3 regions of the Amycolatopsis cynarae genome follow, and region 1 is predicted to be linked to each of the others. Evidence: riboswitches for the same ligand, from Rfam matches in the RefSeq annotation. Region 1 holds a riboswitch; each other region holds the start of a gene.
The links. Region 1 has a riboswitch for S-adenosylmethionine ahead of ORV05_RS21865 (aminotransferase class V-fold PLP-dependent enzyme). Riboswitches for the same ligand answer to the same signal wherever they lie in the genome.

Region 1 (10,078 bases):
AGCCCGCCCGCGGTCAGCCGGTCGGACTTGCCCGCCGGGTGCCCGTCGAGCAGCACCTCACCGGCTTCGGCGAGTTCGGCCACCACCGTCCGGGACAGCCCCAGCAGCTTGGCGAGCCCGGCGTCCACGCGCATCCCGTCGAGCCCGTCGGGGACGGGCAGCATCCGCGCCGTCATTTGCGGCCCCGGACGGTTCCGTCGTAGTCGCGGCCCAGCACCGACAGCAGCACGATCAGGGCGCCGCCCACGCAGATGCACGAATCCGCCACGTTGAACACCGGGAAGGCCTCGGCGTTGGGGGCGAACACGGAGATGAAGTCGACCACGTGCCCGCGCAGCGGGCCCGGCGCGCGGAAGAGGCGGTCGATCAGGTTGCCCAGTGCGCCGGCGAGCACCAGGCCGAGCCCGACCGCCCAGCCCGCCGAGCGCAGGCGACCGGCGAACCAGATGAGGGTGCCCACCACGGCGATCGCCACCAGCGCCAGCACCCAGGTCATCCCGGTGGCCATGGAGAAGGCCGCACCGGGGTTACGGACGAGCTGGAGGTAGACCAGGCCGCCGAGGAGCTTCACCGGCTCCCGTCCCTCCAAATTGGACACGACGAGGACCTTGGTGAGGATGTCGAGCGCGACCGCCGCAAGGGCGACGGCGGCGAGCAGACCCACCCGCCGCTTCGGCGCCTGCGGGGCCGGTTCCTCCCCGGAGCTGGTCTCGGGCTGCGATCGGTTTTCGGTGCTCACCCGGACCATTGTCCACGCCGGGCCGTCCGCCCTGCTCACCCGGCCAGGAACGGGGGCAGCGGGCGCGGGTCCGGCACGGGCGCCCAGCGCCCGGCGGGGCGGCCGTAGGTCCAGCGGGCACCCCGCGCGACGATCTGCCGCAGCGCCAGCACCAGCCGGTCGATGTGCTCTTCGGTGGTGCCCAGGCCCAGGCTCACCCGCACCGCCTGCGCGCCCTGCCCGGCCAGCCTGCGGGTGGCGATGTGCGCGCAGAACGCGCCGTCCCGCACACCGATGCCGTATTCGGCCGACAGCACCGCCGACAGCCAGCCCGGTTCGAAGCCGTCGAGGGTGAAGCTCACGGTACCGGTCCGGTCACTCTCGTCGTCGAACAACCGCAGTTCGGCCAGCCCCGGCACGGCGGCCAGCCCGGCCCGCAGGCGCTCCAGCAGCGCGTGCTCGTGCGCCTCCAACGCGTCCCAGTGCGCCCCGAGCTGCTCGCAGGCGACCGCGAGGGCATGGACGCCGACGATGTTGGGTGAACCGGCCTCGTGCCGTTCCGGGCCGGTGTGCCAGGTGACGCCGACCCCGGTCTCGTGCCGGGTGACGGCCTTGGTGGCGCCGCCACCGGCCAGATACGGCGTGGCGGCGCGCAGCCAGTCGGCGCGGCCGATCAGGGCGCCCGCCCCGAACGGCGCGTACAGCTTGTGGCCCGACAGCACGACGTAGTCGACGTCGAGGCCGGTCAGCGAGATCGGGCGGTGCGGGGCGAGCTGCGCCGCGTCCAGTGCGGTGCGGGCGCCGTGCCGCCGGGCGACCGCGGCGATCTCGGCCACCGGCAGGGTTTCCCCGGTCACGTTCGACGCGCCGGTCAGCACCACCAGCCGCGGCCCGGCCGGGCAGCCCGCCAGCGCCCGCTCCACCGCGGCGACGGCCGCGAGCCGGGTGCGTGGCGCCGGGATGCGGACCACGTTCGGGCCGCGCCACGGCAGCAGCGCCGCATGGTGCTCGGTGTCGAACAGCACCACCGAGGTGTGCCGGGGCAGGGCGCGCGCCAACAGGTTCAGGGCGTCGGTGGTGTTGCGGGTGAAGATCACGGTGTCCCGGTCGCGCGCGCCGGCGAACTTCCGCAGCACCTCCCGTGCCCGCTCATAGACCCTTGTGGACACTTGCGAGGCGAAACCGGCGCCGCGGTGGGCACTGGCGTACCACGGCAGGAAGGCGTCCACGGCGTCGCGGACCGCGGCCAGGCACGGCGCGCTGGCCGCGTGGTCGAGATTGGCGTAGCCGGTCTCTCCCCCGGTCACCAGCGGGACGCGGGTGCCCAGCACGGCCGGGATGTCCTGCCGGACACGGATTTCGGTGCTGTCGATGGTGCTGCCGACGGTGAGCGTCACGACGTCTCCTGGACGACCCAGGGACCCCGGGGGGTCCGCGCTTGCCCGCCGCACCGCGCGGCGGACCAGGTCCTCACCCGGGGCACCCCACCGCGGTAGGAGGGTTGCCGGCCAGCGAGCCGGGGCTTCGCGCTGGCACTCATGACCTGTGGGCAGCCTAGCCGAATGGGCCGGGACGAGGCGACCGGCGACCGGATGGTGGGACGGCGGTCAGCGGCCCGATTCGCCGCGCCAGCGCGCCAGCGGGCCCGCCCGGTCCACCGCGCGCAGCCGCCGCTCGGCGGTTTCGAGCGCCGATTCGGTGGCCACCACCAGCAACTGGTCGCCCTCCTGCAGCCGGGTGGTCCGCTGCGGGGTGAAGCTCTTCCCGTCGCGCACGATCAGGCTCAGCGACGCCCCCGCGGGCAGGCGCAGCTCGGTGAGGTAGACGCCGTGCAGCCGGGATCCCCGCTGGATGCGGACCTGCAGCAGCGCCGCCTGGAGCTCGTCCAACGCCGCGGAGTCCACCTCGATCTCCTTCGGCTCGGTCTCGGCGGACAGGCCGAGCACCCCCGCCAGCCTGCTCAGCGTCGTGCCCTGCACCAGGGTGAGCACGACGACCAGCACGAACACCGCGTCCACCAGCCGCTCCGCGTCCGGCAGGCCGAGGGCGAGCGGGATCATGGCGAGCACGATGGGCACCGCCCCGCGCAGTCCCGCCCAGGACAGGAACACCTGCTCCCGCCAGGGAACGCGGAACGGCAGTTGCGACACCAGCACCGACAGCGGCCGGGCGAGCAGCAGCACCACCGCGCCCGCCACCAGGCCCGGCACCACCGCGTACAGCAGGCGTTCCGGGGTGGCAAACAGGCCGAGCAGCACGAACAGCCCGATCTGCGCGAGCCAGCCCATGCCCTCGGCGAAGGACACCGTGTCGGAACGGTGCGGCAGGCGGGCGTTGCCCAGGATCAGCGCGGCGACGTAGGTGGCGAGCAGTCCCGACGCGTGGGCGAACTGGCCGCAGGCGTAGGCGACCACGCACATCGCGACCGTCGCGAGTGGATAGAGACCGGTGGCGGGCAATGCGGCGCGCCGCAGGGCCCACGCCCCCAGCCAGCCCAGTGCCGCCCCCACCGCGAGACCGGCCAGTAGTTCGTAGACCACCAGCAGGGGCAGCGTCCAGTCCAGCCGCGAACCCTCGGCGAGCACGACCACGGCGATGTAGGCCGGGGCGTCGTTGAGGCCGGACTCGATCTCCAGCGCGCCCACCAGCCGCCGCCGGATGCCGAGCGTGCGCAGCACCGAGAACACGGCGGCCGAGTCGGTGGAGGCGAGCACGGCACCCCACAGCAGAGCCATGCGCCAGTCCAGGCCCAGCAGCCAGTGCAGTGCCGCCCCGGTGATCGCCACGCTCAACCCAACGGCCACAGTGGACAGAGCGATTCCCTGCGCCAGCGCGGGTTTGACCGACGACCAGCGTGTGGTCAGGCCGCCTTCGGTGAGGATCAGCACCAGTGCGGCGAGTCCGAGCGACTGGGTCAGCGTGGGATCGGTGAGCTGGATACCGAAACCGGCCTTGCCGAGCAGCACCCCGAGCAGCAGGTAGAGCAGCAGCGAGGGAAGGCCGACCCGGGTGGAGAGCCGGACCGCGAGCACGGAGGCCAGCAACACGGCCGCGCCCAGCCCCAGCACGACCGGAAGTTCCGCCACCGCACCTCCCCTGCCGACCCGCCTCCCTTCAAGGATAAGGGTTCGGCAATACGTCCCGGATTCGGCCCGGGCGCGCCGGAAAGACCGCCATCGGCCGTCCGAAGTGGTCAGCTCCGGCGAAGGGAGTCCAGCAGCTCACCCAGTCCGGGCGGCGCGTCGGCCAGTTCGATCAGCTTCTCGCGCGCGCGTTCACCGCGTACCACCACGATGTCGCGGCTGCGCACGCCCAAGGCCTTGGCCAGCACCTTGCACACCGCCTCGTTGGCCTTGCCCTCCACCGCGGGTGCCTTCACCGACACGATCAGCGCACCGCCGTGTTCCCCGCCGACCGCATCCCGTTTCGCACCCGGTTTCACGCGGATCGTGAAGCGCATCAGGCGGTCACCGCCCCGGCGAGCACCGTTTCCCCGACACCGAGGCGGGCGAACGGCCCGGTCCGGCGGAGGACGATCGCGCGGTGCGGTTTCCGGTCCAGCCAGCCCTCGGCCACGGCGTGGCCGAGCAGCGCCGCTCCCAGCGCCCCGCCGAAGTGCTCACGGCGCTCTGTCCAATCCAGACACTCCCGCAGCAGCGGCCGGTCCCGGGGCGCGGGCACCGGCACGCCCAGCTCCGCCAGCACCTCGCGCCCCCGCGCGGTCAGCGTCAACCCGGAAGCGAGATCGACCAGCCCAGTGCGCAGCATGCCGTCGCGGACGGCCACCCCCAGTGCACCGGCGAGATGGTCGTAGCAGGTGCGCGCGAACGACAGCCTGCGCGCCCGCACCGACTCGCGCAGGCCCTGCACCGGCCTTCGTTCGGCGTGCTGCGCCAGCTGCTCGATGAGCTCGGCCACCTGCGGGTCGGTGATCCGCACGTAGCTGTGCCGTCCCTGGCGGGCCCCCGTGACGAAACCGGCGTCCCGCAACCGCGTGACGTGCTCGCTCGCCGTGGACGGACTGATCCCGGCCGCCTTGGCCAGCTCCCCCACGGTCCAGGCGCGGCCGTCGAGCAGGGCCAGGCACATCGTGGCCCTGCTCTGGTCGGCGAGCACGGCGGCGACCTCGGCCAGGGCGAGGGTGTTCATGCTCTTACCGTAGGGCAGCTTTGTTTCGGCCGTCGCCGACACGGTGCGCTTGTGGGCACTGCGGTGGGCCTGGCCGGGGATTCAGCCGAGCCGGGACAGGAAGGACGCCGAGGCCGCCACCGCCGGTTTGGACGAGTTGGTGCCCAGCAGCAGCACCGCGAACGCGACATCGTCCCGGTAACCGGCGAACCAGCCGTTCGCGCCGCTGCCGTCGCCGAACTGCGCCGTCCCCGTCTTGCCGAAAACCCGGCCACTGCCCTGAAGGGCGGTGGCCGTGCCGTTCGTGACGACCTCGCGCATCATCGACCGCAGCGCGCCGACGACGGCGTCCGGCGGCCCCTGGTAACCGGTGTTGACCGTGGTGGCGCGGTCGTGCCACAGCTTCGGCGTGACCGCCTTGCCCGCGGCCACGGTGGCCGCCATCAGTGCCAGCCCGAGCGGGCTGGCCTGCACGGTGCCCTGGCCGATGGCGTCCTCGACCTGGGCGGCGGAGTCCCGCGCCGCGACCACCTTGCCCAGTTCGGTGTCGATCCCGGGAATGGTGAAGTCGGCGTTGAGGCCGAACTGGTCCGCCGCGCGGGCCAGTGCGTCGGCGGACAGCCCCGAGGCCAGCTGGGCGAAGGTGGTGTTGCAGGAATGCGCGAAGGCCGAGTGCAGCGGCAGCGGGGCGAAGGAGAACTCGTCGTCGTTGGGGATCCTCCGCTGCCCGATCTGGGCGCTGCCGGGGCAGGGCAGGACGGTGTCCGCGGTGGCCGCGCCCCGTTCCAGTGCCGCGGCCGCGGTGACGATCTTGAAGGTGGATCCGGGCGCGTAGAGCCCGCTGAGCGCGGTGGGGGCACCCCCGGCCGCACCGTTCTGCGCGACGGCGAGGAGATCTCCGGTGGAGGGCTGGATCGCCACCAGCATCGCCGGGGCACCCTGGGCGTCCACGGCGGCCTGCGCGGCGGCCTGGACGGCGGTGCTCAGCGTCGAGACCAGCGGCCCCTGGACCGGTTGTCCCTCGCTGTACAGGGTTTTTTCGGTGCCGTCCGCCTGCTCGAGCAGCACGGCCCAGCCCTGGGCCGCCTCCCCGGCGACCCGGGCCATCCCGGGGGCCAGCAGGGGCGCGACGGCGGCGCCGTTGGGCTTGGCCCCGTCGGACTGCCAGGTCAGCAACGGTTTGCCGTCGCGGTCGGCCACCGCGGTGCCCCCGCCCGAGGAGTGCACCGCGAACCGCTCGCCGGGGCCGAGTTCCGGATGGATCAACGACGGGACGAAATGCACCTTCCAGCCGTCCCCGGCGCGGACCAGCGACAGGGTGCTGTCGTAGGTCCACACCCGGGACGAGCCGAGCGTCCAGCTCACCTTGAAGGTGGCGCTGCTGCCGGAAACCTGCCGCAGCGTGATCTTGACGGCGGTCCCGCCGAGCGCGGAGGAGGCGGCCTGCAACGCGACGGCAGCGCCACCGGGATCGTCGGTCAGCGCCCCGGCCGCCCCGGTGTCGTTTCCGGCCCACGCCCGCAGGAAGGCGGCCGCGACCTCGGACGGGTCGGCCGCGGCGGTGGTGGCCCGGACGTCCGTGGTGCCACCGGCCGCATCGCCGCTCCCGCCGCCGCGCAGCACGAGCACCGCGGCCACCATGATGGCGACCACGGCGATCGCGCCGCCGGCGAGAACCGTTTTCCGGACCACCGGACGCATGATCAACCCCCCAGTCGTTCACCGGGGATATCGATCATGCTGTCCGGTTCGTTACGGTTCAGGCCGCCTTGGCCACCCGCACCGAGACCTTCACCCCGTCGCCGACGGTCCCCTCGGAACCGCCTTCCACCGCGCCGTAGGCGACCGAGACCGCGAGGGTCTCCCCGGCCACGAACTTCTCGTGCGGCTGCACCGCCTCGACCACGTCGGCCGGGGCGTCCACGGTCAGCTCGATGCGGTCGGCCACCTCCAGCCCGGCCTCGCGGCGGGCCTGCTGCACCACGCGCACCAGGTCGCGCGCGAGCCCTTCGGCGGCCAGTTCGGCGGTGACCTCGGTGTCCAGCAGGACCAGCCCGGAGCCCTCCGGCAGCTCGGCCGCCGCCGTCGCGCCCTTGACGTCCTTGGCCACCAGGCGCCGCTCGTACTCGCTGTCGAGCAGTTCGATCCCGGCCGCGACCACGGCGCCCTCCGGCGAGGTCGTCCATTCCCCCGCCTTCACCGCCTTGATCACCTTCTGCACGTCCCGGCCGAGCCGCGGCCCGGCGGCCCGCGCGTTGACCGCGACCTCGAAGGCGCCGTGCGCGGCGACGTCGGTGCTCAGCTCGACCGCCTTGACGTTGACCTCGTCGGCGATCAGGTCGGCGAACGGGCGCAGCGCCTCGGCGTCGCCTGCCGCCACCAGCAGCCGTGCCAGCGGCAGCCGCACGCGGAGCTTGTTCGCCTTGCGCAGCGACAGCGCCGACGAGCACACCTGGCGGACCCGGTCCATGGCCCGCACGAGGGGGGCGTCCGCGGGCAGTTCGTCGACCGTGGGCCAGTCGGTCAGGTGCACCGAGCGCTCACCGGTCAGCCCCCGCCACACCGCTTCGGTGGTCAGCGGCAGCAGCGGCGCCACCGTCCGGCAGGTCACCTCCAGCACGGTGTGCAGAGTGTCGACCGCGTCCCGTTCCCCGGCCCAGAACCGCTCGCGGGAACGGCGCACGTACCAGTTCGTCAGGACCTCGAGGAAGTCACGGACAGTGGTGCACGCGCCCGCGATGTCGCAGACGTCCAGTGCGGCCCCGACGTCGGTGACCAGCTCGTTGGTCTTGGCCAGGATGTAGCGGTCGAGCAGGTGCTTCGAGTCGGTCCGCCAGCGGCCCTCGACCCCCTCGGCATTGGCGTAGAGCGCGAGGAAGTAGTACGAGTTCCACAGCGGCAGCACCGCCTGGCGCACCGCGTCGCGGATGCCCTTGTCGGTGACGACGAGGTTGCCGCCGCGCAGGATCGGGCTCGCCATCAGGTACCAGCGCATGGCGTCGGAACCGTCGCGGTCGAACACCTCGTTGACGTCCGGGTAGTTCCGCAGCGACTTGGACATCTTCTGGCCGTCGGAGCCCAGCACGATGCCGTGCGAGACGCACATGCGGAACGCCGGACGGTCGAACAGCGCGGTGGCCAGCACGTGCAGCAGGTAGAACCAGCCGCGGGTCTGTCCGATGTACTCGACGATGAAGTCGCTCGGGTAGTGGTGCTCGAACCATTCCGCGTTCTCGAACGGGTAGTGCACCTGGGCGTAGGGCATCGACCCCGAGTCGAACCACACGTCGAACACGTCGGGGATGCGGCGCATCGTGGACTTCCCGCTCGGGTCGTCCGGATTGGGCCGGGTCAGCTCGTCGATGTAGGGCCGGTGCAGGTCCGTCGGCCGCACGCCGAAGTCCCGTTCCAGCTCGTCCAGCGAGCCGTACACGTCGATCCGCGGGTAGGCCGGGTCATCCGAGATCCACACCGGGATCGGCGTGCCCCAGTAGCGGTTGCGGGAGACCGACCAGTCCCTGGCGTTCTCCAGCCACTTCCCGAACTGGCCGTCCTTGACGTGCTCGGGGTACCAGGTGATCTGCTGGTTCAGCTCGACCATGCGGTCGCGGAACTCGGTCACCTTGACGAACCACGACGACACCGCGCGGTAGATCAGCGGGTTGCGGCAGCGCCAGCAGTGCGGGTACGAGTGCTCGTAGGTCTCGTGCCGCAGCAGCACCGCGCCCTGCTGTGCCGCCGAGCCCGTGCCGTTCTTGAGGTCGCGGATGATGTCGGGGTTGGCTTCGAACACCTGGCGGCCCTGGTAGTCCGGGACGGTGGCATCGAAGCGCCCCTTGGCGTCCACCGGGGTGACCGGGGTGATGCCCGCCGCGTCCGCCGCGGCCTTGTCGTCCTCGCCGTAGGCGGGCGCCATGTGCACGACGCCGGTGCCGTCGCCGGTGGTGACGAAGTCCGCCAGCAGGATCCGGTGCGAGTTCTCGGCGCCGACGAAGTACGGGAACGGCGGATCGTAGGACAGCCCCGCCAGCGCGGCACCCTTGTAGCGGGCGACGACCTTCGGCTCCTCGCCCAGTTCGCGCGCGTACGCCGGGACACGGGCCTCGGCGAGCACGAAACGCCGCCCCGGCTGGGTTTCCGGCTCCACCACCACGTAGTCCACGTCCGGGTGCACCGCGGCGGCCTGGTTGGAGGGCAGGGTCCACGGCGTGGTGGTCCAGATCAGCAGGTGTGCGCCGACCAGGCCGGGGTGGGCCTCGCTGCCGTGCAGGCGGAACCCGACGGTGACCGCCGGGTCCTGCCTGCTGGCGTAGACGTCCTCGTCCATCCGCAGTTCGTGGTTGGACAGCGGCGTCTCGTCCCGCCAGCAGTAGGGCAGCACCCGGTAGCCCTCGTAGACCAGGCCCTTGTCCCACAACTGCTTGAAGGCCCAGATCACCGATTCCATATAGGACAGATCGAGGGTCTTGTAGTCGTGCTCGAAGTCCACCCACCGTGCCTGGCGCGTGACGTAGTCCTGCCACTCGCCGGTGTAGCGCAGCACCGATTCGCGGCAGGCCCGGTTGAACTCGGCGATGCCCATGTCGTCGATCTGCGACTTGTCGGTGATGCCCAGCTGCCGCTCGGCCTCCAGCTCCGCGGGCAGGCCGTGGGTGTCCCAGCCGAACCGGCGTTCCACGTGCTTGCCGCGCATGGTCTGGTAGCGCGGCACGATGTCCTTGACGTAGCCGGTGAGCAGGTGGCCGTAGTGCGGCAGGCCGTTGGCGAAGGGCGGGCCGTCGTAGAACACGTACTCGTTGGCCCCGTGCGCGCCCGGGTCACGGGCGTCGATGGTGGCCTGGAAGGTCCGGTCGGACTCCCAGTACTCGAGCACCCGCTTTTCGAGGGCGGGAAAGGACGGCTGGGACTCCACCTGGCCCGGCGTCTGCCCGCCCAGCTGAGCCTTCGGGTACATCGGCGTTCTCCTCGCGGTTTTCGTCGCTCTCGCACGGATCCTGTGATCCCCACGGGGACGAGACGCGCCGGCGGGCACGTTCCGCGGTACCACCCCGCTTGCCCACCCGGAGGTGGGCCGCTCATTGGACGGCTGTCACGGGCCGCACCCGTCCGGTTCTACTGAGGCGCCCCGCCCTCGGCGGGTACCCGTTCTTCCGGAGGCTCCCCGGTGATGGCCGGATCGACGCCGTAGGCCTCCAGGCTATCGCACCGTGCGAACGGTCAGCGCGATGGCCG
Region 2 (10,078 bases), 470 kb from region 1:
TACCCCATGGGTCCGACATTCCCGTCACCGGCAGGCCGCACCGCGGTGAATCGTTCCCCGGGAACCGGCCGTCCGCTCGAACCCGTCACAAGTCGTTCGCCGCCGCCCCCCGCGCTCTATACGCTCCGTTCATGTCACCACGGCGTATCGGGGTCATGGGCGGAACCTTCGATCCCATTCATCACGGCCACCTCGTGGCGGCCAGCGAGGTGCAGGCCCGGTTCGACCTCGACGAAGTGATCTTCGTGCCGACCGGTCAGCCGTGGCAGAAGACCGGGCGCGTGGTGACCCGCGCGGAGGACCGCTACCTGATGACGGTGATCGCCACCGCCTCCAACCCGGTGTTCTCGGTGAGCCGGGTCGACATCGACCGCGGTGGCGAGACCTACACCGTGGACACCCTGCGCGACCTGCACCGCGAGTACCCCGAGGACGAACTGTTCTTCATCACCGGCGCCGACGCGCTGGAGCAGATCCTCACCTGGCACAACGCCGACGAGCTGTTCACCTACGCGCACTTCATCGGCGTGACCCGGCCCGGCTACCGGCTCAACGACCACCACCTGCCCAGCGGCAAGGTGAGCCTGGTGGAGGTCACCGCGATGGCCATCTCGTCCACCGCCTGCCGCGAGCGCGTCGAACACGGCGAACCGATCTGGTACCTGGTGCCCGACGGCGTGGTGCGTTACATCGACAAGCGCAAGCTCTACCGCAAGCCCGAGTGAGCCGCCCGGTACCCTCGTTGAACCGACAGACTGATGCCCATCGTGAGGGAGCAGGAGTGGCAGCGACGTCCAAAGCACGTGAGATGGCTACCGTGGCCGCATTGGCCGCGGCCGACAAGAAGGCCACCGACGTCGTGGTGCTGGACGTCTCCGAACAGCTGGTGATCACCGACGTGTTCGTCATCGCCTCCGCCCCGAACGAGCGGCAGGTCGGCGCCATCGTCGACAGCATCGAGGAGAAGCTGCGCCTGGCCGGGCACAAGCCGGTCCGCCGCGAGGGGGCCCGCGAAGGGCGCTGGGTGCTGCTGGACTACGTCGACCTCGTGGTGCACGTCCAGCACGAGGAGGAACGGTCCTTCTACGGTCTGGAACGGCTGTGGAAGGACTGCCCGCGGATCGAGGTGCCGGGCCTGGCCTCCGACGAGGAGGGCGCGTGAGATTGGGGCGCCTCGTGCTGTGGCGGCACGGGGAGACCGATTTCAACGCGGCCGGCCGCATGCAGGGGCACCTGGACTCCGCGCTCACCGAGGTGGGCTGGAACCAGGCACGGTTCGCCGTACCCGCACTGGCGCGGTTCGAACCCGGGCTGGTGATCTCCTCGGACCTGCGGCGCGCGATGGACACCGCGACGGTGCTGACCGAGACCATCGGCGTTCCGCTGCGGGTCGACAAGCGCCTCCGCGAGACGCACCTGGGCGAATGGCAGGGCATGACCGGGGCCGAGGTGGACGCCGGGTGGCCCGGCGACCGCGACCGGTGGCGCGTCGACGCGACCTGGGCGCCGCCGGGCGGCGAGTCCCGGATCGAGGTCGCCGAGCGGGCCGCGGGCGTGGTCGACGACCTGCGGGCGGGCGAACCCGGCGAGACGGTGCTCCTGGCCGCGCACGGCGGGCTGATCACCGCGCTCACCGCGCACCTGCTCGCACTGCCCGTCCCCGCCTGGCCCCAGCTGGGCGGGATCAAGAACTGCCACTGGGTGGAGCTGGGGTGGCGTGACGGCGGCTGGCGCCTGCACGCCTACAACACGGGCATGCCCGGCTGATGGCGCGCCTGCTCGTCTTCGGAGATTCGCTCAGCTTCCACGGCCCCGACGGCCCGTGTGCCGCCGACGAGGCCCGGCTGTGGCCGAACATCACCGCGGCCGAGCTGGGCGGTTCCGCCGATCTGGTCGCCGGGTTCGGCTGGACCGCGCGTGACGCCTGGTGGTCCCTGGTCGGCGACCCCCGGGTGTGGGCGGAGCTGCACCACGTGGATGCGGTCGTGCTGGCCGTGGGCAGCATGGACACCCTGCCCTCGCCGCTGCCCACCTATCTGCGTACCGGGCTGCGCTACCTGCGGCCCGACGGCCTGCGGCGGATCGCGCGCAAGGCCTATCTCGCCGCCCAGCCGCGCCTGGCGGTGGCCCTGCGGGGCCGTCCGGTGGTGCTGCCGGCGAAGCTGACCGTGCACTATCTCGACACGGCGGTGAAGGCCCTGCGGATCCTGCGGCCCTCGCTGCCGATCGTGGGCATGCTGCCCAGCGTGCACCGCGCCGACTCCTACGGGCGGGTGCACTCCGCGCGGGACGGCGCGGCCGCCGCCATGGCGGCGTGGGCGGCCCGCGCGAACGTGCCGATGCTCGATCTGCCCGCGGTGGTGGGGGAGCACGTGCTGAGCGGCCGCGGCAACCCCGACGGCATGCACTGGGGCTGGGAGGGTCACGCTTCCGTGGGAAAGGCGATGGCCGCGCTGCTCGGTCCGCTCCTGGATCGCGAAGACGAGCCCGCCGCGCCGTAGGCTGGCGGACGTGCCGGTCGCCGTCATCACCGATTCCACCGCCCATCTGCCGGAAGGCTTCGCCGACCGGTTCGCGGTCCGGGTGGTGCCCCTGCACGTCCTGATCGACGGCGCCACCGCCCGTGACGGCATCGATGTCGGGCCGGACGCGCTCGCCGAGGCGCTGGGCGACCGCTGCCAGGTGAGCACGGCGCGGCCCACCCCCGGCGAGTTCGCCGCCGTGTTCCGCGAGGTGCTCGAAGCCGGGGCGGACGCCGTGGTGTCGATCCACCTGTCGAGCGAGATGTCGGGCACCTGGGAGTCCGCGGTCCTCGCGGCCCGCGAGGTCGGCCCGGAAGTGGTGCGGGTGGTCGATTCCCGCAGCACCGCGATGGGCCTGGGTTTCGCGGTCCTGCATGCGGCGAAGGCGGCATCCGGGGGAGCGGCACTGGCGGAGGTGGAGAACGCCGCCCTGTCCGCGGTGCGGTCGTCGAAGGCGCTGTTCGTCGTGGAAACGCTCGAACACCTGCGCCGGGGCGGCCGGATCGGCGCCGCGGCGGCGCTGCTGGGCACCGCGCTCGCGGTGAAACCCGTGCTGCACATCGAGGACGGGCGGATCGAACCGCTGGAGAAGGTCCGGACGATGCACCGCGCGGTGGCGCGCCTGGTGGAACTGGCGGAACGGGCGGCGGGGGACGGGCCGGTCGAGATCGCGGTGCACCACCTGGCGTCGCCCGAGCGTGCGGTGGAGCTGGCCAACCGGCTCGAAGAACGGCTCATGGTCTCCGGCGGTTGCCTGGTCTCCGAACTCGGCGCGGTGATCGGCGCCCACACCGGCCCCGGCGTGCTGGGCGTCGTCGTCCAGCGACGGCCGAGCCTGCCGTGAGGGACACGCGCCTGGCAAGGGGGCTGCGGGTTTGCCGTGAAGGGTCCCTTCACGGTCGATACGACTGTGAAGGGACCCTTCACGGCCGTCTTTGACCGGGAGCCGCGCACGAGCGCGAGTTCCCCGTTCCGCGGGCCGGTGTGAGCTCTTTGTCCACAACACCCCAGTTGTCCACAACCGGCTCAATTTCCGCTTCTCCCCTGTCCTCGCCCCCCGTAGCGTCGAATGCGTGTTCGAACAATCCTCTCCCTCTCCCGGTCCCGGTCCTTCAGCCTCGGCCGCGGCCCGTCACCGGCTCGGCAGGCTGGCCGAGCAAGCGAGGCTGGCCGAGCACGAGCCGGTCGTGGCCAAGTTGGTCGAACGGTGGGTGCCCCACGCCTTGACGCGCAGCCCGCGTCGCCGTCGCCTCACCGCCGCCCTTGCCGTGCTCGCCGTTGTCGTGCTCCTGGCCGGAGGGTCGATCCTCCTGCTCGGCGGGGATCCGCCGGCCGAGCGCGCGCCGGTGCTTCCCACCGCCGCGGACCGGCCGCCGCCCGCCCAGGCAGGGGGATCGGCGCCGGGCGCCCGTCCCGGGGCGATGCTGGTGGTGAGCGTCGTCGGAAAGGTCCGTTCACCCGGACTGGTCACGCTTCCCGCCGGCGCCCGCGTCGCGGACGCGCTCCGCGCGGCCGGGGACGTCCTCGACGGCGCCGACGTGACGGTCTTGAACCTGGCACGCAAACTCAGCGACGGTGAGCAGATCAACGTCGGGCTGCCCCCGGTCGCCGCCCCGGCGGCCGCCGACGCGGCGACCGGGGCCAGACTCGACCTCAACACGGCCTCGGCCGAGCAGTTGGACGCTCTGCCCGGAGTCGGTGAGGTCACCGCACGCCGGATCGTCGACTGGCGCAGTGAGCACGGTCCGTTCGGAAGCGTCGAGCAACTGCAGGAGGTCGACGGCATCGGCGCGACCCGGTTCGCCCGGCTGCGGGACCAGGTGACGGTCTCGTGATCGGTGAGGTCCCGCCTTCGGGGCACGACTACCGCCTCGTGCCCGCCGCGGTCACGCTCTGGCTCGGTGCTCTCCTCGGCCTGCTCTGGGGGTGCTGGGCCGCACCGGTCGCCGGAACGGCGGCCGTGCTGGCGGCAGTGGCCCTGCTCTGGCGAGGGCGGGGGACGCGCCCGCGCTGGTTCCCGGGGGCGGCCGCCCTGCTGGTGTCCGGTGTCCTCCTGGCCGGGCCGGTGACTCTGCGCCTGATCGCGGCCCGTGACGACGCACTGGGTGCTCCGGCGCGGCACGGTGCCGAGGCGAAACTGCGGGTGACCGTCACCGAGCGGCCCAGGCCCGTGCGCTCCGCCGGGTTTGCGGACCGGCAGGCCGGGGCGGGCAGCGTGGTGATCGGCGCCGAGGTGGTTTCGGCCGAGGTGCGGGGCCGCCCCATCGCGTCGTCCGGGCGAGTCGTGCTCCTGGCGCCGTTCCAGCAGTGGTCCGGGCTGCTGCCGGGGCAGGAGGTCACTGCCCGCGGGGTACTCGCGCCACCCCGCGGACCGGCCCTGACCGTGGCCGCGGTGTCCGTCCGCGGGCCGCCCGCCGAAATCGGGCCCGCACCCTGGTGGCAGCGGAGGGCGGAATCGGTGCGGGCGGCGCTGCGGGCAGCGTGCTCGGTGCTGTCCCCGGACGCGGCGGGGCTCCTGCCGTCCCTGGTCGTCGGCGATACCAGCGGGGTGTCCAGTCAGGTGGACCGTGAGTTCACCGAGGCGGGACTGTCCCATCTCATGGCGGTCAGCGGGAGCAATCTGGCCGTGGTGGCGGGGGCGGCGCTGCTCCTGTTGCGGGTGCTGCGTGCGGGGCCGAGGGCGTCCGCACTGGTCGCGGGGGCCGTTCTGGTCGGTTTCGTGGTCCTGGCGGGCGGGGAACCGAGCGTGCTGAGGGCGGGGGTGATGGGCGCCGTGGGCCTGCTCGCCCTGGCGCTCGGGCGGGCCCGGTCGGCGCTGCCCGCACTGGCGGCCGCGGTGGGCGTCCTGGTGCTCTACGACCCCGCAATGGCCGTGAACTTCGGTTTTGCCCTGTCCGTCCTGGCCACCGCGGGGCTCGTCCTGGTGGCGCCGCGCTGGGTCATGGCCATGACCCGCCGCGGGATCCCGCCCGGGATCGCGGAGGGGCTGGCCGTCCCGCTCGCCGCGTTCCTGGTCACCGCGCCGGTCCTCGCCGGGATGGCCGGTGAGGTCAGTGTGGTGTCCGTCGCCGCGAACGTGCTCGCGGCGCCCGCGGTCGCACCGGCGACCGTGCTGGGTGTGGTGACCGCGGCGCTCGCCACGGTCTGGCCCGAGGCGGCCCGGCTGCCCGCCCTGGCGGCCGGGCCGGAAGCCGAATGGCTGCTCACCCTGGCCCGGCACGCCTCCCGGGTGCCCGGTGCGCTGTTGCCTTGGCCCGCGGGCTGGTGGGGTGCCCTCCTCGCGGCGGTGGTGGTGGCCTTGCTGGTGCTCGCCTTCCGCCGTCCGGCACTGCGGATCGCGCTGGCCCTGGTGCTGGTGTGCGTACTGCTCGTGGTGGTGCCGGTCCGGGTGATCGCACCACAGTGGCCGCCGCCGGGCTGGGTGGCCGTTTCCTGCGACGTGGGCCAGGGCGATGCGGAGGTCCTCGCCACGGACGATCCCGGCCGCGCCGTCCTGGTCGACACCGGTCCCGAGCCCGGCCCGGCCGACGCCTGCCTCGGCCGCCTCGGCGTCGACCGCATTCCCCTGGTGGTGCTGAGCCACCTGCACGCCGACCACGTCGGCGGCCTGGACAGCGTCTTCGACGGGCGCTCCGTCGGCGCGGTCGCGGTCGGGCCGGGACGGATACCCGGGTGGGCGTGGCGCCAGGTTGCGGAGGTCGCGTCACGGCACGGCGTGCCCTTGCTGGAACTGGACATCGGCCGTCGGCTCGACTGGCCCGGACTCACCTTGGAGGTACTCGGACCGCACTACGTGAACCCCCGCCAGGACGACGAAACCGACGGCACCGGGATCAACAACACCTCGGTGGTGCTGCGGGCGACCACCCGGGCCGGCCGGGTCCTGCTCACCGGCGACGTCGAACTCCTCGCCCAGAGCGCCCTGCTCACCGACGGCACCGATCTGCACGCGGAGGTGCTCAAGACACCACACCACGGAAGCCGCTACTCGCTGCCCCAGTTCTTCGCCGCGGTGTCCCCGCGGGTGGCACTGGTCAGTGCCGGCGCAGGCAACCCCTACGGCCACCCCAGTAGGTCCACAATGGACACACTGGCCGCGGGTGGTGCGCTTGTCGCCCGCACCGACACCGACGGCGACGCGGCGGTGCTCAGCCAGAAGGGAGAACTCGCGTTGGTGCGCAGGGGAAAATGAGCGTGCGGGCCCGTGCGGTCAGCTTTCGAGCGCCCGGCGGACGGCGTCGGCGTTCGGCGGCACTGTCGCCTTAGGACCGATCCGGCCCTCGACGGCGTCCAGTGTCTTCAGGCCGTCGCCGGTGATCAGCAGCACCGTCTCCGCCTCGGGGTCGAGCTTGCCGGTCTCGATGAGCTTCTTGGCGGTCGCCACGGTGACCCCGCCGGCGGTTTCGGTGAAGATGCCCTCGGTTCGCGCGAGCAGGCGGATGCCCTCGACGATTTCCTCGTCGCTGACGTCCTCGATCGCGCCGCCGGTGCGGTGGACCGTGTCGAGCACGTAGGGCCCGTCCGCCGGGTTGCCGATGGCCAGGGAGCGGGCGATGGTGTCCGGCTTGACCGGCTGCACCACGTCGTAGCCGTTGCGGAACGCGGCCGAGACCGGCGAGCAGCCGGTGGCCTGCGCGCCGAAGACCTTGTACGGGCTCTCTTCCACCAGGCCGAGGCTGCCCAGTTCGCGGAAGCCCTTGTCCACCTTGGTCAGCTGGGAGCCGGACGCGATCGGGACCACGATCTGCTCCGGCAGGCGCCAGCCGAGTTGCTCGGCGACCTCGAAGGCCAGGGTCTTGGAGCCCTCCGAGTAGTACGGGCGGACGTTGACGTTCACGAACGCCCACGTGTCGTGCTCGGCGGCGAGCTGGGTGGCGAGGCGGTTCACGTCGTCATAGTTGCCGTCGACGGCAATGAGGTCGCCGTCGTACACCGCGGTGGTGAGCACCTTCGCGCGCTCCAGCGAGGACGGGATCAGCACCACCGAGCGCCAGCCGGCCCGGGCCGCCGCGGCCGCCACGGCATTGGCCAGGTTGCCGGTCGAAGGGCAGGCGAGGGTGTCGAAACCGAACTCCCGCGCGGCGGCCAGCGCGACGGCGACCACGCGGTCCTTGAACGAGTGGGTGGGGTTGCCGGTGTCGTCCTTGACCCACAGCCGCTTCAGGCCGAGGGCCTTGGCGAGCCGGTCGGCACGCACCAGCCTGGTACAGCCCGGTTCGGTGTTCGGGATTTCCTCGACGTTCGAGGGCACCGGCAGCAGCTTCTTGTACCGCCAGATGTTCTTCGGCCCGGCTTCGATGTCCTCCCGGCGGACCCGGCCGAAGTCGTAGGCGACCTCCAGCGGCGAAAAGTCCTCGGCGGAAACGAACTCCGGGGCGAGCGGCTGGCGGTGGCCCTCCTCTTTGGAAACCAGTTCCACGGCGGGGCCCAGGTCCAGGGCGCGGCCGGTCGAAGCAGTCCTGAGGGTGGCAGTCATCGCGAGGTCCTTTCCTCATCTGTCCCGCCGGGGCGGGCCGGAATTGGCACCGTGGTCGTCAGCTACCTCGCGGAATCGAGATGACAGGCTGACGCCGGTTGCCGGGGCTTCATCGGGCCGTTCCCTCTGCCCCTCTGGATGAGCGGTATTCGGTTGTGTGCGGCGGCCCTTCCAGGCGGCACGCGCCTAACACCATACGACAGGGCGTTCTCGCGGCGCCATGCCCCTGCGGGGTTCGTCACCGTGGCAGGATCGTGGCGTGAGCTCGCCCGCGGTCCCGTCCCTTCATCTCGTCCTCGGCGAAGAGGAACTCCTCGTCGAGCGTGCCGTGCGTGCCGCGCTCGAAACGGCCAGGAAGACGGATCCCGCGGCGGAACTCACGAAGGCCAAGGCGGCCGAGCTCACCGTGCCCGGACTGGCCGAACTGGTCAGCCCCTCACTGTTCGCCGAGGGCCGGGTGATCGTGCTCGAGGCCGCGCAGGACATAGGACAGGAACTCGCCGACGCCGTGCTGTCCTACCTCAAGATGCCCGCCGAGGGTGTGGTGCTCGTCGTCGTCCACACCGGTGGCGGGCGGAGCAAGGCGGCCAAGGCGCTGCCCGCCGCACTGCGCAAGGCGGGCGCACAGGTCACCGAATGCCCGAAGATCACCAAGTCCGCCGAGCGGGAAATGTTCGTGCGCAACGAAGTCCGCCAGGCCGGGGGCCGGATCGAGCCGGGCGCGGTGGCCGTGCTCCTCGATGCGGTCGGTTCGGATCTGCGGGAACTGGCGTCGGCGTCGGCCCAACTGGTCGCCGACACCGGGGGCAAGGTGGACGAGGAGGCGGTCCGCCGCTACCACCGGGGACGGGCCGACGTGACCGGTTTCGCGGTCGCCGAGAAGGCCGTGGGCGGTGACCGGGCCGCCGCGCTGGAGTCGATGCGCTGGGCCGAGCAGATCGGCGTGCCGCACGTGCTGGTCGCGGATGCGCTCGCGGACGCCGTCCGCACGATCGCGCGGGTGTCCGCCGCGGGCCGCGGCAATCCGAACCAGCTGGCGGGCGAACTGGGCATGCCGCCCTGGAAGGTGCGCAAGGCACAGGGGCAGTCGCGCGGATGGTCCCCGGCCGGGCTCGCCGCCGCGATGGGCATCGTGGCCAGGGTGAACGCCGAGGTCAAGGGCCAGGCGGCCGATCCGTCCTACGCCCTCGAACGGGCGATTCTCGATCTCGCCGACGCACGCGACCGGCACTGACGGCACTGACCGGCACCGACATTTCCCCGGGCGGGCTGCGCAACGACGGAGGGCCCGCCGCTGCGTGGCAGCGGCGGGCCCTCCGGGATGCGTGAACTCAGAGCTGGTTGGCGCGCTTGGCCATGGCCGACTTCTTGTTCGCGGCCTGGTTCGGGTGGATGACACCCTTGCTGGCGGCCTTGTCGAGCTTCTTCGCGGCGGCCTGCTGCAGCTCGATCGCCTTGTCCTTGTCCCCGGCCTCGGCGGCTTCGCGGAACTTGCGGATCGCGGTCTTCACCGAAGACTTGATCGACTGGTTGCGCTGGCGCGCCTTCTCGTTGGTCGTGATGCGCTTGATCTGGGACTTGATGTTGGCCACGCGGGCACTCCTTCGATCTGCTTCCGGGATTCGCCGCCGTGTTCTCGTGGCCCCGGAAACCCGGGTTTCCTCCCTGGCGGAATGCCACACGGCAACGAGCGACAAGGCTACCAGCAGCGCGGGCAGGCCCCGTCGGCGCCTCGCTCGCCGCAGGCCGGGACGCGTGCCGGAATCGCCCCGATTGCCGCCTTGTCGCGCCGTGCGGTAGGGAGGACGCATGCAGGTGTTGAGCAGCCGGGTCCTGCTGCGGCCCGCGGATCCCCAGCGGTCGACGGCGTTCTACCGCGACGTCCTCGGCCTGGCGATCTACCGGACCTTCCCCGGAGGCACGGTCTTCTTCCTTGGGCAGGGCCTTCTCGAGGTTTCCGGGCACGGTGAGGGAGGCCCCGCCTCGAACGTGGTGCTGTGGATGCAGGTCCGGGATCTGGCCGACGCCGTGGCCGAGCTCGAAGGCCGCGGGGTGCGGCTCGACCGGGAGCCCCTGCTGG
Region 3 (10,078 bases), 3.3 Mb from region 1:
CGTCTCCGCGATGGTGGACCGTGCGCAGGCGGCCGGGGTGGACCGCGTGGTGACCGTCGCGGACGATCTCGCCGCCGCGAGGTGGGCCGCCGAAGCCTCCACATGGGACGCTCGCGTCTTCGCGGCGGTGGCGATACATCCCACGCGCACCAAGGATTTCGGCGAGCCGGAACGGTCTGAAATAGAACGTCTGGCGCGCCGGGACCGGGTGGTGGCCATCGGTGAGACGGGACTCGACTACTACTGGGACTACGCCCCGCCCGCGGCCCAGCAGGAGGCGTTCCGCTGGCACATCGATCTCGCCAAGCGGGTGGGCAAGCCGCTGATGATCCACGACCGGGACGCGCACGAGGACGTGCTCCGGATCCTGGCCGAGGAGGGCGCGCCCGAGCGCGTGGTGTTCCACTGCTTCTCGGGAGACGCGGAAATCGCGCGACGGTGCGTGGACGCCGGGTATGTCCTGTCCTTCGCGGGCACCGTGACCTTCCGTAACGCCCGCGCCTTGCAGGAGGCGGCCCGGTTGGTCCCTTCGGAGCAATTTCTGGTGGAAACGGATGCCCCCTTCCTCACTCCGCATCCGTTCCGCGGCAGGCCCAATGAGCCCTACTGCACGGCCTATACCGTGCGCTACCTGGCTGACCTGCGAGAACAGCCCGTGGAAGAGGTCGCTTCGGCGGCTTGCCGAAACGCCGAGCGCGTGTTTCGACTCCCTTCCGTCACATCGAGTTGAACGCATTGCGACATTCGAGGGGGCCGAGAGGCCGGCTGGGGGAGTGACGAACACCACGAGATTCCGGGGGGTGTTTGCGCAACCCGGTGACGTCCGTTACTGTCCCGTGATCGTACCGCCCGATTAATCGATCGGTACACGTCCGCAGCCAAGTCAGTGCAGGTCGGGTTCGGGGATGACGCAGGCTGCGGGGCCGCTAGTGCGAAAGGGAACGACCTGCTGTGACTGCTGGTAGTAGACAGGCTCAGGCGCGCTTCGACGAGACGGTGGACTGGAACGGGTCCTCCCGCGGCGGAGTGGGCACCCTGGACTGGCCGGGTCCGGACAACGACTGGGACTTCTCCGACGACCTCGCCATCACCGAGCACGACGTGCGCACGGTGCTGGGTCCCGACGCCGACGATCTGATGGCCGAGGCCGAGATCGATGTCGACGAGTTGATCCGGCTCATCAACGCCGAAACGACGATGCTGCCCACGCTCGCGCTCCCGGACGAGGTGTCCGAGGACCGCACGGCGAGCAGTGAGGCGGGCGAGGGCGAGGAGGAGCCCGAGCGGGCTCTGGTCTCGGCCGTGAAGACCTGGAAGCGGCGGTTCCTCCGCGGCTCGGTCTTGGCGCTGCTGATCAGCCTGACCGGTGGCGGTGCGGCCGCGCTGGCGATGAACAAGAGCGTGACGGTCGATGTCGACGGTCACACGCAGACGGTGCACAGCTTCGGCAAGACGGTCGGCGAGGTTCTCGCGGACGCCGGTCTCACCGTCGGCGAACACGACGCCCTGTCCCCGTCGCCGCAGGCGCCGGTCGGTGACGGCGGTGTCATCAAGCTGGAGCGGGGCCGCCACCTGACCCTGGTCGTGGACGGTGTCGCGAGCGACTCCTGGGTCCGCGCGAGCAACCTCGCCCAGGCGCTCGACCAGCTCGGGCTGGCCAACCACTTCGGTCCCGGCACCTGGTTCTCCATGCCGAAGGACGGTGAGCTGTCGCTTTCCGGCGCCACCGTCGAGGTCAAGACCCTCAAGCACGTCACCGTCTTCGACGGCGACTCCGCGCCCCGCCAGGTCACCTCGACCGCGGTGACGGCGGAGGAGTTCCTCAAGGAGCAGAACCTCAGCCTGGGGCCGGATGACGCGGTCGACGGTGGTGTGCAGTTCAAGTTGGCCGATGGCGCCGAGGTGCACATCAGCCGCACCGGTGTTTCGGTGATCAACCAGGAAGAGGACGTCGACCCGCCGGTTCAGCAGGTCAAGGACTCGACCCTGGATGCGGGCAAGCAGGTTGTGGACGATCCCGGTGCGCCCGGCAAGCAGCTGGTGACCTATCGGATCACGAAGAAGAACGGCAAGGAAACCGCCCGGCAGCAGCTCTCGGTCAAGGTGCTGACCGATGCCAAGCCGAAGATCGTCCGGATCGGCACCAAACAGCCCGTCGTCAGCGACGGAGCGGCCTGGGACCGCATCGCGGCGTGCGAGTCCGGCGGCAACTGGGCGACCAACACCGGCAACGGCTACTACGGCGGTCTCCAGTTCGACCAGCAGACCTGGCTCGCCTACGGCGGCGGGGCGTACGCCCAGTACCCGAACCAGGCCACCCGCGAGCAGCAGATCGCGATCGCGACCAAGGTGCGCGACGCGCGCGGCGGCTACAGCGCCTGGCCGGTCTGCGGCGCCCGGGCCTGATCCGGATGACCCTGAAGGACACCTTCAGGGTCATGAACGCCCTCAAGGTCGCCTTGGGGGCACCGCCCTGGCCGACTCGGCCTGAACTGACAGTAGAGTTCCGGGCGTGACTACGCTGCTCGGGCCCGCCGAGATCCGTGGGCTGGCCGCCGAGCTGGAGGTGCGGCCGACCAAGAAGCTCGGCCAGAACTTCGTGCACGACCCGAACACCGTCCGGCGGATCGTGGAACTGGCCGGGGTCGCCCCCGGCGACTCCGTACTGGAGGTCGGTCCCGGGCTCGGCTCGCTGACCCTGGGCCTGCTGGCCGCGGGGGCGCGGGTGTCGGCCGTGGAGATCGATCCGGTCCTGGCCGGGCGGCTGCCCGCCACCGCCGCCGAACACGCGCCCGAAGCGGCGTCGCGGCTGACCGTGCTGACCCGCGACGCGCTGAAGCTGCGGGCGGACGAACTGCCGGTACCGCCGTCCACCCTGGTCGCCAATCTGCCCTACAACGTGGCCGTGCCGGTGGTGCTGCACCTGCTGGCCGAACTGCCTTCGCTGGCCAGTGCGCTGGTCATGGTCCAGACCGAGGTCGCCGACCGGATGGCGGCCGGGCCGGGCAGCCGGATCTACGGCGTACCGAGCGTGAAGCTCGCCTGGTACGGCCACACGCGCAAGGTCGCCCCGGTGCCCCGCTCGGTGTTCTGGCCCGTGCCGAACGTCGATTCCGCGCTGGTGGCCTTCGAACGGGCCGCCGAACCGGTCTCGACGGCCGATCGAGCGGCCGTGTTCGCGGTGATCGACGCCGCGTTCGCGCAGCGGCGCAAGACGCTGCGGGCCGCGCTCGCCTCGTGGGCCGGTTCGGCCGAGCGCGCGGGTGCGCTACTCCAAGCGGCGGGCGTCGACCCGGGCACCCGGGGAGAGCAGTTGACGGTCGGTGATTTCGCCCGGATCGCGGAACGTAGGGCCTTACCGCCGTCCGTGTGACCTTCGGATGTGATCTGTCCCCTGGGGCTTGCGCTTGCCTGGTCGCGTCCGTTCTACTCTTTACGTATCCATCCCGAGCGACTGAGAGACCTGGCTCGCCGAAGTCGCAGCAACCACCCGCCGGGCAGGTGCTACCGCCAGGATCGATGGAGGATTCTGTGTATCGCACGCGAATGCTCACCAGGCGCCGAGTCGTCGATGAGTGCCGCCGGAGCGTCTGCGCATGTCGTCGCTGACCGTTTTCACTAGCTGAAATTCGTTCACCCTTCGCCGACCGTCCACAATGGACGGTCCCTTGTGCTGACGACTGTTCGCGCCCGGATCTTGCCGGCGCTCGTCCTGTGGAGCTGTTGTGATCACTCTCGAAAAGCTGACCAAGTCCTTTCCCGGTAACCCGTCTCCGGTGCTCGCTCTGCGGGAAGTGAGCCTCGAGATCGGCGCCGGTTCGCTGTACGGCGTGTTCGGTCCCGCCGAGGCGGGGAAGTCGACACTGGCCCGCTGCATCGCGTTGCAGGAGAAGCCGGACCGCGGGACGGTGCGGCTGGATGGGCTGAACACGGCCGCGCTGGACGGCCGCAGGCTGCGCGAGGTGCGGCGCCAGGTGGCGGTGCTCAACCCGGTGCTGCACGAGGAGCGCACCGCGGCCGGGAACGTGGCCGCTCCGCTCGAACAGCTCGGGGTGGACGGCCCGCAGCGGCGGAGCCGCGTCGGACGGCTGCTCGACGTGGCCGGGCTGACGCAGCGTGCCGCGCAGCGGCCGGGTGAGCTGACCCCCGGGCAGCGGCGCCGGGTCGCGCTGGCGCGTGCCCTGGTCTCCGGGCCCGCCGTGCTGCTCGCCGACGACCCCACCGCCGGAGTGGCGCCCGAGGAGGCGGGCGGCGTGCTCGCCGTGCTCGACCGCGCCCGTGCCGAACTCGGGGTGACGGTGCTGCTGACCACCCAGGACGCGGGTGTGGTGCGCCGGGTCTGCGACGAGGTCGCGGTGCTGGACTCGGGCCGGGTCGTGGAGTCGGGCGCCCTGCTGAACCTGCTCGCCACCCCGGACAGCCGGATCGCCGAGACCCTGCTGCCCGCCGTCGAGACGCCGCGTGCCCAGGCCGCGAGCTACGACCGGGCGGCCGACGTGGTGCTGATCGGTTTCGCCGCCGTCGGTGCGCTGCTGCCGGAGGCCTCCACCCGGTTCGACGTCGACCTCGCCACCATCGGCGGCGGCCTGACCCGGGTCGGCGACACCCCGGTGGCGCGCTTCCGGGTCGGCGTGCGCGGCGGTCAGGCCGACGCGGCTCTGGCGTGGATCGGCGACCGCGGCGCCCACGTCACCCGGCTCGCCGACGGCCCGAAGCGCCTCGTCGCCGCCTGAGGCAGTGCCGTGAGGGGGTCCCTCACGGCCGTCAGGTAGCCGCCGGGGTGGCGGTCCGGGGGCGGGTGACGAGGGCGCCGATGGCGAGGGCCGCGAGGCCGACGATCGCACCGGCCCAGCCGTTCGCGACCGCGTAGCCGTGCACGGTGGCGCCGACCGCACCGAGTCCGGAGGCTGAGGCGGTCGCACTCGCCGCGATGGTGTTGAGCGACGCGGTGCCCAGTGAGGCTCCGGCCTGCTGCGAGGTGGTGATGAACGCCGACGCCACCCCGGCGTCTCGCTCGCCGACACCGACCGTGGCGATGTTCATCACCGTGGGCATCGCCAGCCCGGCCCCGGCGCCGAGGACGAGTTCGACCGGCAGGATCAGGCCCCAGTACGAGGAGGCCGGGCTCAGCTGGGTGAGCGTCAGCAGTCCCGTTGCCATCAGTAGCAGGCCGGTCACCAACAGCGGTCGCGGTCCGGTGCGGGGCAGGATGCGGCGCGTGATCAGCGTGGACACCAGCACGTTGCCCAGCAGGAACGGCAGGAACGCCAGTCCCGCGGTGAACGCGCCGTAGTGCATGATCGCCTGCAGCTGGTAGGTCAGGAACAGGAACATGCCGAACATCCCGAACGCGGCCGCGGCGATGCTCAGGTAGGCGCCGGTTCGGGTGCGGTCGGCGAGGATGCGCAGGGGCAGCAGCGGGTTGGCCACGCGGGCCTGCCGGAGGACGAACGCCGCCAGCAGCACCAGCGCGGTGCCGAGCAGCCCGAGCACAAGGCCGGAACCCCAGCCGCGAGTGGCCACTTCGGACAGTGCGTAGACGAGGGCGACGATGCCGCCGCTGCCGAGGAGCGCACTGATCCAGTCCAATCGCGTCTCGCGGTGTCCCGCCACGGAGGGCAGCACGAACCAGCCCGCGAGCCCGGCCGCCACCGCGACCGGGAGGTTGACGTAGAGGCACCAGCGCCAGTTCAGGTACTCGGCGAGCGCGCCGCCCGTGATGAGCCCGGCGGCGGCACCGGACATCATGATCGCGCTGTAGATCCCGAACGCCTTCGCCCGTTCCTTCGTCTCGGTGAACGTGATGGTGAGCAGGGAAAGCGTTGACGGTGCGAGCAGTGCGGCGAACACTCCCTGCGCGGCACGGGCGGCCATCAGCATGCCGGGTCCGGTCGCCGCGCCGCCGACGGCGGAGGCGATCGCGAAGCCGAGTGCGCCAACGATCAGGGTGTTCTTGCGGCCGAGCCGGTCGGCGAGGCGGCCGCCGAGCAGCAGCAGCCCGCCGAAGGCCAGCGTGTAGGCGCTGATGGTCCACTGGCGTGCCGCGTCGGACATGCCGAGGTCGTGCTGGGCCGAGGGCAGCGCGATATTGACGATCGTGGTGTCGATGATGACCAGCAGTTGGGCCAGTCCGATCACGGCCAGCGCCCACCACCGGCGCCGGTCCGCGGGCGCCTCGGAGCGCGCGGGAACAGTGGTTGTCATGGTCGATCCCCTCAGGAAGTAAGCTTGAAAACAACCATTACTTGACGGCCGACAAGTTAACTGGCTAGCCGTAAGGTAAGCTCTAACTAGTCGGCCGTCAAGTTAGTTTGAGAAGATCCTTAGGAAGGACGGCGATGGCGGGGCGTCGCAGCGACACCAGGGAGCGCATCCAGCAGGTCGCGCTCGAGTTGTTCGTCGAGCGGGGGTACGAGCAGACCTCCCTGCGGGAGATCGCCGAACGGCTCGATGTCACCAAGGCGGCGCTCTACTACCACTTCCGCACCAAGGAGGACATCGTCGCGAGCCTGCTCGACGACCTCGCCGCCTCGCTGGACGAAGTGCTCGCCTGGGCCCGGACCCAGCAGGATCCGGACCCCGCGCGGGCGGAGCTGATACGCAGACTCGCCCGGCTCGTGGAGGGCCAGTTCGGCCCCGTGATGCGGTTCATGCAGGACAACCAGCCCGCGCTGAAGGACTTCCACGACCGCAACCCGCTTGTGGGCCGGATGAAGGAGTTGTTCGGGATCATCACGGCGGGAATGGACGACCCGGCGGCGAAGCTGCGGGCCCGGCTCGCGCTCGCGGCGCTGATGATCGGCAACAGCCCGCAGTTCCAGGAAGAGGACCAGGACGCCGACCACGCGGAGGTCGCGCTGCGGGTCGCGCTGGAACTTGTTTCTCCTCATGAGCGGCCCTCCGGGGCGGCCACGTAGTCTTGAGCCCGTGCTAGCCGTCGTACCCCCACCGGTCACCGTCCGGGTGCCCTCCAAGATAAATCTGCACCTGTCGGTCGGTGATCTCCGCGAGGACGGTTTCCACGACCTGACCACCGTGTTCCACGCCCTGTCGCTGACCGACGAGGTCACCGTCGCCGTCGCCGAGGAGCCCGGCGTCGAGGTCTACGGCGAGGGTGAGGCCTCCGTGCCCACCGGCGCGAACAACCTGGCCTGGCGTGCGGTGCAGGCGCTCGCCGCGCACGTCGGCAAGCCCGACCCGAAGGTGCGGGTGGTGCTGCGCAAGGGCATCCCGGTCGCCGGGGGCATGGCGGGCGGCAGTGCGGACGCGGCGGGCACCCTGGTCGCGCTGACCGCGCTGTGGAAGCTCGACCTCGGTCGCGACGAGCTCGCCGGGATCGCCGCGAAGCTGGGCAGCGACGTCCCGTTCGCGCTCTACGGGGGCACCGCGCTGGGCACCGGCCGCGGTGAGCAGCTCGTGCCGGTGCTGTCCCGCCACACCTTCCACTGGGTCCTCGCCTTCGACCAGCGCGGCCTGTCCACGCCCCGGGTGTACGAGGAGCTGGACCGCCTGCGCGAGATCGGCGATCCGCCGCGCGTCGGCTCGCACGCACCCGTGGTCGAGGCGCTGGCCTCCGGTGATCCGCGGCAGCTCGCCCTCCTGCTCGGCAACGACCTCCAGGCGGCCGCGGTTTCGCTGCGGCCGGGCCTGCGCCGCACCCTGCGCGCCGGGGTGAACGCCGGTGCCCTCGCCGGTACCGTCTCCGGATCCGGGCCGACCTGTGCGTTCCTGTGCGCCGACGCGGAATCGGCGCTCGCGGTCGCCGCCGAACTGGCCGGCGCCGGGGTCTGCCGCACCGTCCGTGTGGCGCACGGCCCGGTTCCCGGTGCGCGGCTCGCCGGGGGCGAAGACCTCAACCGTCCTACTCCTCCGCAGGTGCACGCCTGATGGCCAATCTGATCAACCTGGAAGCGGTCGGCAAGTCCTACGGGGTCCGCCCGTTGCTCGACGGGGTGTCGCTCGGCGTTGCCGAGGGTGACCGGATCGGCGTGGTCGGTCTCAACGGGGGTGGCAAGACCACGCTGCTCGAGGTGCTCGCCGGGATCGCCGAACCCGATTCCGGCCGGGTGAGCCGCGTGCGGGACCTGCGGATGGCCGTGGTCACCCAGCGCACGGAACTGGCCGAGGGCAGCACGGTGCGTGATGCGGTGCTGTCCCACTACTCGGCCGAGCACGAGTGGGCCGCCGACGCCCGCGTACGGTCCATTGTGGACGGGCTGGGCATCACCGCGCTCGGCCTGGACTCGCCGACCGCGAACCTCTCCGGTGGGGAGCGGCGCCGCATCGCGCTGGCCGCCGCACTGGTCGGCGACCTCGACCTGATCGTGCTGGACGAACCGACGAACCACCTCGACGTGGAAGGCGTGCGGTGGCTCGCCGAGCATCTGCTGGCCCGCCGGACCGCGCTGGTCGTGGTCACCCACGACCGCTGGTTCCTCGACACCGTGTGCTCCCGCACCTGGGAGGTCGCGAACGGCCGGGTCGAGCAGTACGACGGCGGGTACGCGGACTGGGTGTTCGCGCGGGCGGAACGGGCCCGGCTCGCCGCCACCGCCGAGGAGAAGCGGCAGAACCTGGCGCGCAAGGAACTTGCCTGGCTGCAGCGGGGCGCGAAGGCCCGGACGTCGAAACCGCGCTACCGGATCGAAGCGGCCGAAGCGCTCATCGCCGACGTGCCGGAACCCCGTGATTCGGTGGAGCTGGTCACCTTCGCCCGCCGCCGTCTCGGAAAAACGGTGCTGGAACTGGAAGACGTCACGCTGCGGGCGGGCGAGAAGCCGGTGCTGGACCACACCACCTGGCGGATCGGCCCCGGCGACCGGATCGGTCTCGTCGGCGTCAACGGCTCGGGCAAGACCACGCTGCTGAAGCTGCTGGCCGGGGAATCGGAGCCGGAGCAGGGTCGGCGCATCGAGGGCAAGACCGTGCGGCTGGCGCACCTGTCGCAGGAACTGGAGGACCTGCCGGGACAGTTGCGGGTGCTCGAAGCCGTCGAAGAGATCTCCGGCCGGGTCGTGCTGGGCAAGCAGGAGATGTCGGCCTCGCAGCTCGCCGAACGCCTTGGCTTCCCCGCGGCCCGGCAGTGGACGCCGGTCGACGACCTCTCGGGCGGGGAGCGGCGTCGTCTGCAGCTCGCCCGGCTCCTGATGGGCGAGCCCAACGTGCTGCTGCTCGACGAGCCCACCAATGATCTCGACATCGACACGCTGCAGCAACTGGAGGACATGCTCGATTCGTGGCCGGGCACCCTCGTGGTGGTCTCGCACGACCGCTACCTCGTCGAGCGCGTCTGCGACGCGGTCTACGCGCTGCTGGGCGACGGCCGCATCACGCACCTGCCCGGCGGGATCGACGAGTACCTCCGGCGCCGCCAGGCGAGTATCGCAGCCGCGGCCGGACCCGCCCCGGCGGTCTCCGGTGGCGAGCAGAAGCGCTCCAGCGCGGCCGAGCACCGGGCCGCGATGAAGGAACTGTCGCGGCTGGAGCGCAGGCTCGACCAGTTGCACGCGCGGGAGGCCGAGTTGCACGAACAGCTCGTGCTGCACGCGACCAATCCGGAGAAGCTCGTCGAGCTCAACTCGGAACTCAAGGCCGTGCGGACCGAAAAGGACGAGGTCGAGGCGCGATGGCTGGAGACCTCGGAACTGCTCGACTGATCAGCCCGGAGTTCGCCGGCCGCCGGGAGGAGTCGGCCCGGCTGACCGGGCTGTTCCGCGCGGTCGCCGAGGGCGGGGTGGCGACCGTCGTGATCGGCGGTGAGGCCGGTGTGGGCAAGTCCCGCCTGGTGGCCGAGTTCACCCGGGGCCTCGGCGCGCGCGTCCTGCTCGGCGGGTGTGTCGAGCTGGGAGCCGAGGGCCTGCCGTTCGCGCCGTTCGTCACCGCCCTGCGGGACTGCGCCGGCGAGGTCCCGGACGAGTCGCGCCGGAGCCTCGCGCCGGTGTTGCCGGTGCTCGGGCCGCCGGAAACCGGCGAAGACGCCCGCTGGGGCCTCTTCGAGGGCGTGCTCGCGCTGTTGGGCGGGATGGCCACCGCCCGGCCCGTGGTGCTGGTGGTCGAGGACGCGCACTGGGCCGACGCC

Region 2: it holds a riboswitch for S-adenosylmethionine, as region 1 does, so the genes downstream of both, thrC (threonine synthase) here and ORV05_RS21865 (aminotransferase class V-fold PLP-dependent enzyme) in region 1, are expected to answer to the same signal.
Region 3: it holds a riboswitch for S-adenosylmethionine, as region 1 does, so the genes downstream of both, ORV05_RS01770 (methionine ABC transporter ATP-binding protein) here and ORV05_RS21865 (aminotransferase class V-fold PLP-dependent enzyme) in region 1, are expected to answer to the same signal.

What each region holds. Positions count from the first base shown of each region.
Region 1 is NZ_CP113836.1:4,580,047-4,590,124, forward strand. It holds gene ORV05_RS21855 (RluA family pseudouridine synthase) at 1-176, opposite strand, end outside; gene lspA (signal peptidase II) at 173-748, opposite strand; gene ORV05_RS21865 (aminotransferase class V-fold PLP-dependent enzyme) at 775-2,115, opposite strand; SAM riboswitch class IV at 2,148-2,262, opposite strand; gene ORV05_RS21870 (potassium/proton antiporter) at 2,326-3,804, opposite strand; gene ORV05_RS21875 (DUF167 domain-containing protein) at 3,912-4,178, opposite strand; gene ORV05_RS21880 (ArsR/SmtB family transcription factor) at 4,178-4,867, opposite strand; gene ORV05_RS21885 (penicillin-binding transpeptidase domain-containing protein) at 4,949-6,547, opposite strand; gene ileS (isoleucine--tRNA ligase) at 6,606-9,800, opposite strand; gene ORV05_RS21895 (MFS transporter) at 10,044-10,078, opposite strand, start outside.
Region 2 is NZ_CP113836.1:5,053,954-5,064,031, reverse strand. It holds gene ORV05_RS24205 (RecQ family ATP-dependent DNA helicase) at 1-19, opposite strand, end outside; gene nadD (nicotinate-nucleotide adenylyltransferase) at 156-725, shown strand; gene rsfS (ribosome silencing factor) at 782-1,162, shown strand; gene ORV05_RS24190 (histidine phosphatase family protein) at 1,159-1,767, shown strand; gene octT (diglucosylglycerate octanoyltransferase) at 1,764-2,501, shown strand; gene ORV05_RS24180 (DegV family protein) at 2,512-3,366, shown strand; gene ORV05_RS24175 (ComEA family DNA-binding protein) at 3,596-4,357, shown strand; gene ORV05_RS24170 (ComEC/Rec2 family competence protein) at 4,357-6,714, shown strand; gene thrC (threonine synthase) at 6,733-7,998, opposite strand; SAM riboswitch class I at 8,011-8,143, opposite strand; gene holA (DNA polymerase III subunit delta) at 8,258-9,232, shown strand; gene rpsT (30S ribosomal protein S20) at 9,330-9,590, opposite strand; gene ORV05_RS24150 (VOC family protein) at 9,808-10,078, shown strand, end outside.
Region 3 is NZ_CP113836.1:374,027-384,104, forward strand. It holds gene ORV05_RS01755 (TatD family hydrolase) at 1-730, shown strand, start outside; gene ORV05_RS01760 (resuscitation-promoting factor) at 997-2,406, shown strand; gene rsmA (16S rRNA (adenine(1518)-N(6)/adenine(1519)-N(6))-dimethyltransferase RsmA) at 2,513-3,373, shown strand; SAM riboswitch class I at 3,439-3,526, shown strand; gene ORV05_RS01770 (methionine ABC transporter ATP-binding protein) at 3,726-4,733, shown strand; gene ORV05_RS01775 (MFS transporter) at 4,765-6,204, opposite strand; gene ORV05_RS01780 (TetR/AcrR family transcriptional regulator) at 6,339-6,917, shown strand; gene ORV05_RS01785 (4-(cytidine 5'-diphospho)-2-C-methyl-D-erythritol kinase) at 6,928-7,887, shown strand; gene ORV05_RS01790 (ABC-F family ATP-binding cassette domain-containing protein) at 7,887-9,656, shown strand; gene ORV05_RS01795 (ATP-binding protein) at 9,626-10,078, shown strand, end outside.